Regions from separate parts of the Pseudoalteromonas luteoviolacea genome, predicted to be linked through region 1. Evidence: predicted binding sites of a transcription regulator. Region 1 holds the regulator's gene; the other holds the start of a gene.
What was found. Region 1 encodes ArgR, which controls arginine synthesis, uptake and breakdown. Its sites were predicted from a motif close to ANTGAATANNTATTCANT; they were not measured.
Positions count from the first base shown of each region.

Region 2: a site for ArgR is predicted at 1,861-1,878, ahead of argA (amino-acid N-acetyltransferase). Genes of this name have one in related genera too.

Region 1 covers NZ_CP015411.1:1,131,889-1,136,326, forward strand. Annotated here, with positions in the region: gene S4054249_RS04845 (ABC transporter permease) at 1-215, shown strand, start outside; gene S4054249_RS04850 (ABC transporter ATP-binding protein) at 215-1,246, shown strand; gene S4054249_RS04855 (Dyp-type peroxidase) at 1,271-2,200, shown strand; gene argR (transcriptional regulator ArgR) at 2,203-2,670, opposite strand; gene mdh (malate dehydrogenase) at 2,912-3,847, shown strand; gene serA (phosphoglycerate dehydrogenase) at 3,972-4,438, opposite strand, start outside.
Region 2 covers NZ_CP015411.1:683,856-688,293, reverse strand. Annotated here, with positions in the region: gene S4054249_RS02845 (VC0807 family protein) at 1-409, shown strand, start outside; gene argA (amino-acid N-acetyltransferase) at 461-1,807, opposite strand; gene S4054249_RS02835 (hypothetical protein) at 2,733-2,960, shown strand; gene S4054249_RS02830 (glutaredoxin family protein) at 3,021-3,410, shown strand; gene S4054249_RS02825 (LytR/AlgR family response regulator transcription factor) at 3,570-4,438, opposite strand, start outside.

The DNA.
Region 1 (4,438 bases):
TGACAGCTGGATTATTGGTGTTTATTGAGTGCATGAAAGAGTTGCCAGCAGCCCTGCTGCTTCGGCCCTTCAATTTCGAAACGCTTGCAACGCATGTTTTTCAGTTTGTCAGCGATGAACAGCTAGAACTGGCTTCCATTTCAGCTTTGTTTATCGTTTTGGTTGGATTAATTCCTCTTTATTTAGTTAACCGCTCAATGGAGCAGCAATCATAATGTACAGCCTTGCAATTGAATCTCTGCAATATAGTTACGACGGACATGCCGTGATTGACAATCTTGATTTGCAGGTGAAAGAAAATGAAATCGTCTGTTTATTGGGGGCCAGTGGGTGCGGTAAAACGACGACTCTTAAAGCCATTGCGGGTTTGATCAGGCCTCAGCAAGGTGTAATAACTATCGGCCAGAACAGAGTGAATGACGGCAAACACTTTGTTGCTCCGCAACATCGCAATGTAGGAATGATGTTTCAGGACTATGCTTTATTTCCGCATCTCACCGTTGCACAAAATGTGGCATTTGGTTTAGGGAAATTAAGTCGTGAAGAAAAGCAGTCTCGTGTATCAGAAATGCTAGAACTTGTGCATTTAGGTGCCTATGCAGCACGTTTTCCACATGAGTTGTCGGGTGGCCAGCAGCAAAGAGTTGCTATCGCAAGAGCATTGGCTTATCGCCCGAGTTTGCTGCTTTTAGATGAACCATTTTCGAATATAGACGCACAAGTTCGCTTTCAGTTGATCAGCGATATAAGAAGTATTATTAAAGATCAAAAGGTGTCTGCTATCTTCGTTAGTCACTCGAAAGATGAGGCTTTTGCCTTTTCTGATAGGTTAGCCATCATGCATCAAGGTCAAATAGCTCAGCTAGGGTGCCCTACGGAGTTATTTCATCAGCCTAAGAATCAAGTCGTGGCTGAATTTTTAGGGCAGGGTATTTACCTTGACGCAACTCATGCTGGAAATGGCGCATTTAGTACTCAGTTTGGACAAGTGAATTCATTAACGCAACAAAGTGACTCAGAGCATAAAGGCAAAATATTTGTTCGACCAAGCCATATTGAATTGTTCAATACAGACTATGGTGAAATCAAAGTTAATCAAGAGAGATTTGTAGGTACAGAGTATTTATATGCTATCGAATTACAAGGTCAGCAACTGGAAATAGCTAAGCCTGCGGATAATCCGCTTGATTTGTCTAAACCTATCTCTTTAAAAATTAAGCCTCATGCGGTAAATTTCTTTTCTTAGCGTGATTAATGATAAGGAAAACGTATGGCCCAACCGCAATCGGGGATTTGTGCAGAAGCAAACCTACATGGCTTACATTTATTTTTCAATGTACTTGAAGGACAAGATGAAGCTGTACGAGAAGCGTTGGCACAGGCCGGTCGATTACAAGATGAGCTAAGCGACCGGTTTTCTGAGTCAATGCTCAGTAGCTTTGTAGCAATTGGCGCTCAGTATTGGCCACATATTTACCCAGAGTTTATACCGCCTGAATTAAAAAGTTTTCCTCATATCCGCTCCACCGATCACTTAATTCATAGTCAGCCTTTCGATTTATTATATGTTATTCGTTCAGACAGAGAAGATGTAAATCACCTATTTGCACAAAGTGTGTTACATATGCTTTGTGGCTGTGTTGAATTAGTTGCTCATGTTCGCGGGTTCCGTTTTTTGGATGGGCGGAATTTTAATGGCTTTATTTACGCCAGTGAGTCACCGCATGGTCGGTTTAAGCGTAAAGTCGCATTGGTAGATAACCCCGAAGGTATGGATCATCAAGGTAGCTATATCCATATTCAAAGAGTGAAGTTTGATTTGGCTCGGTGGCAGCAGCTTTCAATTGCAGAGCAAGAAGCGTTAATGGGGCGTACCCGGTTAGACAATAAACTGATTGAGCCTAAAGCTGCATTTAGTCATGCAAGTCGAGCTGAGTTGAAAGATGCACAGGGGATGGTGTTATTGTTAGATCAAAGCATGCCATTTGGGGATGTATTTGAGCAAGGAAGCATTAACCTGAGCTGTGCGGCACACGGCAATGCATTTGAAACCGTGTTAATGAGTCGATTTGGTTTATTGTCTGGCCAAGAATGTTATGACCCGTTACTTGATTATTCGGAAGCAGATATGGGGGCGTCTTTTTTTGCACCATCTTTGCAGTTTTTGACAGAGATGGCGCAGATAATGAGAGACGGCTAAGTTTATACGTTATCAAATAACGTTTTTACTTTATCTAAAGTCGCGTCAATCTCAGATATTTTCGCTGGTGCAATAAAAATTGTATCATCTCCAGCGATTGTACCTAGCACACCATCAGCACTACCTAGTGAGTCAAGTAATCGCGCTATTAGTTGTGCTGCACCTGGGCTTGTTCTGATGATGATCATCATTTCATTGTGCATGATATCAATAACTAGCTGTCTCAGAGGGCTCTTGGCAGTTGGTACACCCATTTCAGCAGGTAGGCAATAAACCATTTCTTGTTTGGCATTTCTGGTTCGCACTGCGCCAAACTTACTTAACATACGTGATACTTTACTTTGGCTAATATTATCAAAGCCTTGATCTTTAAGCGCATCAACTATTTCGCCCTGAGAACCAAAGTTTTCTTCTCTTAAAAGTGCTTTAAAAGCTTTAACTAAGGCTTCTTGTTTGTCTTGCGCTTGCATATACATCTCTTCTATTAATTTTGATTGTCCGATTCTACACAAATCCTAACCGTTACCCAAATTTTCACGATGGAGTAATTTTCAAGGTGTATCGTAAAGACAAATTGCAAAAAGTTGTCTCTTGTTTACAACTATAGTCGAAAAAATCTTGAAAATAACGCGGATAAATTTGTCTTTACCCTCGCTTTTCATTATCTTTACAGCACACAAAATTCCTACCTTCAATATATGGAGAATTATAATGAAAGTTGCTGTATTAGGTGCCGCTGGTGGTATCGGTCAAGCATTGTCACTTCTGCTTAAAAACGGTTTGCCTGCAGGCTCTGAGCTAGCACTATACGATGTTGCACCAGTTGTTCCAGGTGTTGCTGTTGATCTTTCTCACATCCCAACTGCTGTGTCAGTTGCAGGTTACGGAAAAGATGACTTAGATCCTGCACTTGCAGGCGCAGACATCGTTTTGATCCCAGCTGGTATGCCACGTAAGCCTGGTATGGACCGTGCGGATCTGTTCAATGTGAACGCGAGTATCGTTAGAACTCTAGCTGAAGGTATCGTTAAAAACTGCCCTAAGGCGTTTGTTGGTATCATCACAAACCCAGTAAACGGCACTGTTCCGATTGTACGTGAAGTATTCAAAAAAGCAGGTACTTACGATGCTGCTCGCGTTTTCGGTGTAACAACACTAGATGTTATCCGTGCTGAAACATTCATTGCAGAGCTTAAAGGCCTAGACGTGTCAGAAGTAAAAGTACCTGTTATCGGTGGTCACTCTGGTACAACAATTCTACCTCTTCTTTCTCAAGTTGAAGGTGTAGAGTTCTCTGATGAGGAAGTTGCTTCTCTTACTACGCGTATCCAAAACGCAGGTACTGAAGTTGTTGAAGCAAAAGCAGGTGGTGGTTCTGCAACACTTTCAATGGGTGCAGCTGCAGCACGTTTCTGCTTCTCACTTGTTAAAGGTCTTCAAGGCGAAGAAAACGTATTTGAGTACGCGTACGTTGAAGGTAACACAGGCGATGCAGAATTCTTTGCACAGCCTATCCGTCTTGGTAAAAATGGCGTTGAAGAGCTATTACCATACGGCGAGCTAAGCGCTTTTGAGCAAAAAGCAAAAGACGACATGTTAGCGACGCTTGAAAAAGACATTAAAGAAGGTGTTGATTTCATGGCTTAATGCCTAGAAATAACCCTGAAAAAAGCTGCTTTTAAAGCAGCTTTTTTATTTGACCTGACTTGTTAAATAAGTCATTAAAAAACCGGCAGTTTGCCGGTTTTTTTGTAAATTCTTGTATTAAACATTAATGTAAAATACGTGCTCTGATCGTACCCTCAACAGCGCTTAGTTCTTTCAACGCAACTTCTGAGTGGTCACTATCAACATCAATCACGACATAACCAATACAATCGTCTGTTTGCAGGTATTGAGCAGCGATATTAATGCCATGTTGAGCAAACGCTTGGTTAATCTGCGTGAGTACACCAGGTCTATTTTCGTGCACATGCAATAAGCGACTGCGGTTAGAGAGTTCAGGCAGTGATACTTCAGGAAAGTTGACCGCTGTGACGGTTGAGCCATTATCTGAGTATTTAGTTAATTTACCCGCCACTTCAATACCGATATTTTCTTGCGCTTCTTGGGTTGAACCACCTACATGCGGTGTCAAAATGACGTTGTCGAACTCTCTGAGTGGAGAAACAAACTCTTCGTCATTTGACTTAGGCTCAACTGGGAATACATCGATGGCAGCGCCAGCGAGCTTTTCAT
Region 2 (4,438 bases), 450 kb from region 1:
CCCCGGTGTTATCGGGGTCGCCATCGTTGTCAGTCAATATACTAAGTACCCTTTATTAAAAACCATGCTGTTCAATGAAAACGTCATGGATATTCCCAAGATTGACTCTGCGTTAAAAGAGAAGGGGAATTTAGACAAACTACCAAAAGTACAAATTGTTGCCTCAAACATTTTAGCAGGCTCATTCTTTTTATCTTCCGTATTAAACTATGTCTTGGCAAAAATGATTGTTGTCAGTCCGGCGGGGACGGAAGCCTACAATAACGAATTGGGGCGAATGACAGCATTAAGCTACCCAGTAATTGTGCTGCCCACCATGGTGATTTTCTTTGTCGCACTTTACTATTTAATCAATTCTTTGAAAAAGCTAACAGGGCTTAAAATGGAAGAGATGTTTATTGAGCAGTAAATCATCTTTTTTATCAAAAAAGCGATAAATGGGGCCAATTTGGCCCCATTTTTATATCCTTTCTCTATTTTTTGGCAATCGAGTTAAATCAAGCTTCAACACCTTTGACCGTCGTTGATAGTTATACAATGATTTTTTCTTCGCGGGTAAATCTTCGATGCTTGCACAATCAAACCCCTGCTCTAAAAACCAGTGAATACTGCGTGTAGTCAAAGCAAACAAAGCTTTATATCCTTTTCGGCGTGCCTTGTTAATTACTGCTCGTAATAAAAAGCTGCCCCTGTCAGCATCTCTGTATTGTGGGTGGACCGCTAAACTCGCAAACTCTCCTACTTGTTCCTCTGAAAAGGGGTAAAGAGCAGCACATGCGATAATCAATCCATCTCGCTCAATTACGGTGAATTGCTCAATCTCCATTTCCAATTGCTCTCGAGAGCGTCTCACCAAATATCCTTGCTCTTCCAGTGGGCGAATCAAATTGAGTACACCATTAATGTCTGTAATCGTCGCACTGCGCAATTGCTCGGAACTTTGAGGGGCGATTTGTGTGCCTATGCCATCAAGTGAGAATAACTCCTGAAGCAAAGCCCCATCTTCTCGATAGCTGACAAGGTGACAACGGTGCACACCACCTCGACATGCTTCTATTGCCGCATGTAAAAACACAGCGGCACTTTTGCATGGTGAGTTACCATGTTCTTTGGCCAGTAGCTGCTCACCTTCATTAGGCATTAACTCAGCGATGGCTTCACCGTGTTCATCTAAAATACCCGCTTCATGACAAAACCCTAGCATTTTATCGGCATCTAGGCGCAACGCCACTTGAGTTGCGATTTCTTCAGCAGTTAAATTAAAGCTCTCCCCTGTCACAGAAGCAGATATAGGACCAAGCAACACGATACTGTTGTTATCCAGCTGATGGCGGATCCCCTCAACATCAATACGACGTACGCGACCTGAGTGATGATAATCAACGCCCTCGTCGATCCCAATGGGCTGAGCAATCACAAAGTTACCACTGACAACATTAAGAGAAGTACCTGACATTGGGGTACTACTGAGCGACATTGACAGCATTGCCGTAATGTCTAACTGCATAGCACCACTCACTTGCTTAATAATTTGCAAAGAGTCGCTGTCAGTTACGCGAATGTGATTGTGAAATTCACTGTGAATATCCGCATTTGCCAGAGCACTATCAAACTGAGGCCTTGCACCAAATACCAATACGATTTTAATGCCCAAACTGGTAAGTAAGGCAACATCATTGATGATACTGCGATAGCCTGGTTGATCAACCGCCTCTCCGCCAAGCATAACAACAAATGTTTTACCACGGTGAGCATTCACATAAGGAGTAGACTGACGAAAACCATCGACAAGTTCTGTAGTACGCACGAGCAATTTACCTTTTTCACAGATAAGTAAGTCTATTAATGAGCCCCTATCATATGGAATTAAAATTCAAAATAAAAGAATTTTTATTCGCACAGTTAATTTTTAGGAACCATAAGTAATTAGAAAGCCACTGTATGAACATTTCAAGAAAACATAATAGATTACAAATCTTGATGTTACATTTAAAACTTCTTATCACACAAAAAAATGTCATTCAGCCGAGTTAATAAAAGAAATTATTATTCAAATTAAAACTCTGATGTCGTAGCAAAGACTTCCCAGTGGCGTGGGAGTGGAAAAAACAACATGCGTATAATCAGTTAACTCTCACTACACACCCATGGTGCAGCAAAAAGCCTCCAACCGACAAGGCAATAAAAAGGCAGCTCTGCTATTGATGAGTAAAAGCGCAAGTGGATATGCGGTGCGTAAATGCGTAGATAATAGAATTAAATGACACCAAAGACCTCTATTTCTAAACCGATGATCAAGTAATACATAGCGCAGTAGGTTTAAAAATATTGCTTAATACTGAGCTGGATCAGATCACACAACTTAGTGCTCAATTTACTATTGAGCCTCTACTAGGCTTATCATGTAAGTAATGATTTAGTCGATTGTATTGAATCTAAAAATTAATGCCTAAATGGGGAGTACAACTACCCTTTATATCTAGCACAAAGCGTATTATTCGGCGCTATCCTTAACACAGCCTCTTGTCGAGAAAGATTAATTAATTCATTAATTTCAATTTATTATGCATATTTTTCATTTTATAAAGTTAAAAGCCACACATGGCATATATGTATGAATTTTAATCACCACAGCCGCCCCCACAGTTGTTGACAAAAAATATACAAACACATTAAATTTTTAAATGTGAACACATTTCGTTCACGTAAATAATGATAAAGGAAATATAAAAATGAATAAAAAAATAGCAATGGCCGTTATCGGTGCAGCCATGGGGCTAGGTACTTCACTTGCAGTATCAGCGAGTAACTTTGCTAACTATACCAATGGTTGTAACTGGAAAGGCTTTGGCACATTAGAAAATTACTGTGGTTATCAATATTATGTATGCCTAATGGGCGGTACTCCAGGCTACAACTGCCGTACAATTAAAGCCCAGTGTATGCGTGATTGTGCATAATACGCATAACCTTGAGCGATAACGTCGTTATCGCTCATCTATTTGTGAATAGGTAATCTAATGAATACAATAAAGTACCTCGCTCTATTTTTTCTCACTCTGGGTATCGGTTGGGCAGCTGGAACCTATGGACTGCAGGCTGTGCAAAGCGTGTTTGCAAGCCAACAAATAGAAAAAGGGGATTATGCCCCTTATGGTGTAACTGCACAGACACCAGTCAAGCTTTACACAACCCAATGGTGTCCTTTTTGTAAAAAAGCCGTTCAATATTTATCACAGCGTAATATCAAGTTTATCAACGTAGACATTGAGCAAGACCCTGAAGCCCTCAAAGAATTCGAGGCATTAGGAGGAGAAGTCCTACCTATTATTTTAGTCTCCGATGGCTTAATCAAAGGCTTTAATAAAGCGGCATTGGAAGCACAATTAAAAAACAATAACTTGCTTTAAGCTTACTTACCATCATAGGTTATCCGCTACACTTTGGTTGAAGTTACAGGCGAGCTACTTTACTCGCCTACTTATTATCAATATGACCACATATCGCTACGATTTAAACGCTCCACAGAAGAAGATTGCCGCTGTGTTTCACAAGGCAGAGTATTGAAGCTAGTTCACCGACTCCTTTAACGTCGCTCTCACACTTGGTACCAAGCGGCGGCTCACAGGCACCGTTTCACCGACTGTGAGCAACAGAGCGTGCTGGTTATTTGCACTGTGCAAGGTAAGCACTTCGTTCAAATTAACCAGATAAGAGCGGTGCGTCTTAACAAACATGGAAGGCAAACTCGATTCAAGCTGCTTTAACGGCCCTGAATAGAGTTTGTCAGTCCCATTTTTCATATAGAGTTCGACGTAGTCGCCCGCCGCTTTACAATAAGCGATATCCGTCATCGTGACATAGTCTGTTTTACCTGCAACAGACAATTCAAGCTTCGTTGGCGAATGTGATTGTTGATTTTGTGCAAGTTTCAACTCGAGCTTAGCGATATGCGACTGATCACGAAAATACTGCGCTTGCTGCAAATTATACTCTCTTGCTTGTCGTACAAATAAAAAAGCTAACAACAGTGCAATAATTACAAAGTATATAATTTCATGAAAACTCGCAGCCGCAAGGCAAATCGTGATTGCAACCGTACACTGAACCACAAACCAATTTAATAATGATGTATCACGACTTTGCCACCAAAACAGGGCTATTTGCACCAGACTAAATAGCAGCGGAATAAAAATCCCAGCGGTCGCCTTAACATCAAAGCCTGGCGCAAACAGTACCGCACTCAGAGATAAGAATCCGCCAATATATATCCAGTGCCAAGCGCGACTTCCTGCCACTTTAAAGGAGCTGTAAATCAGTAATATCACACCGAACAAAAATGATAACCCGACGACCAAGAGCAGCCGAATATCCTGCCAAAGATAATCGTAATTAAATAAACCACGAGACATCTCTGTGCCCAGTTGTAGGGCCGCTA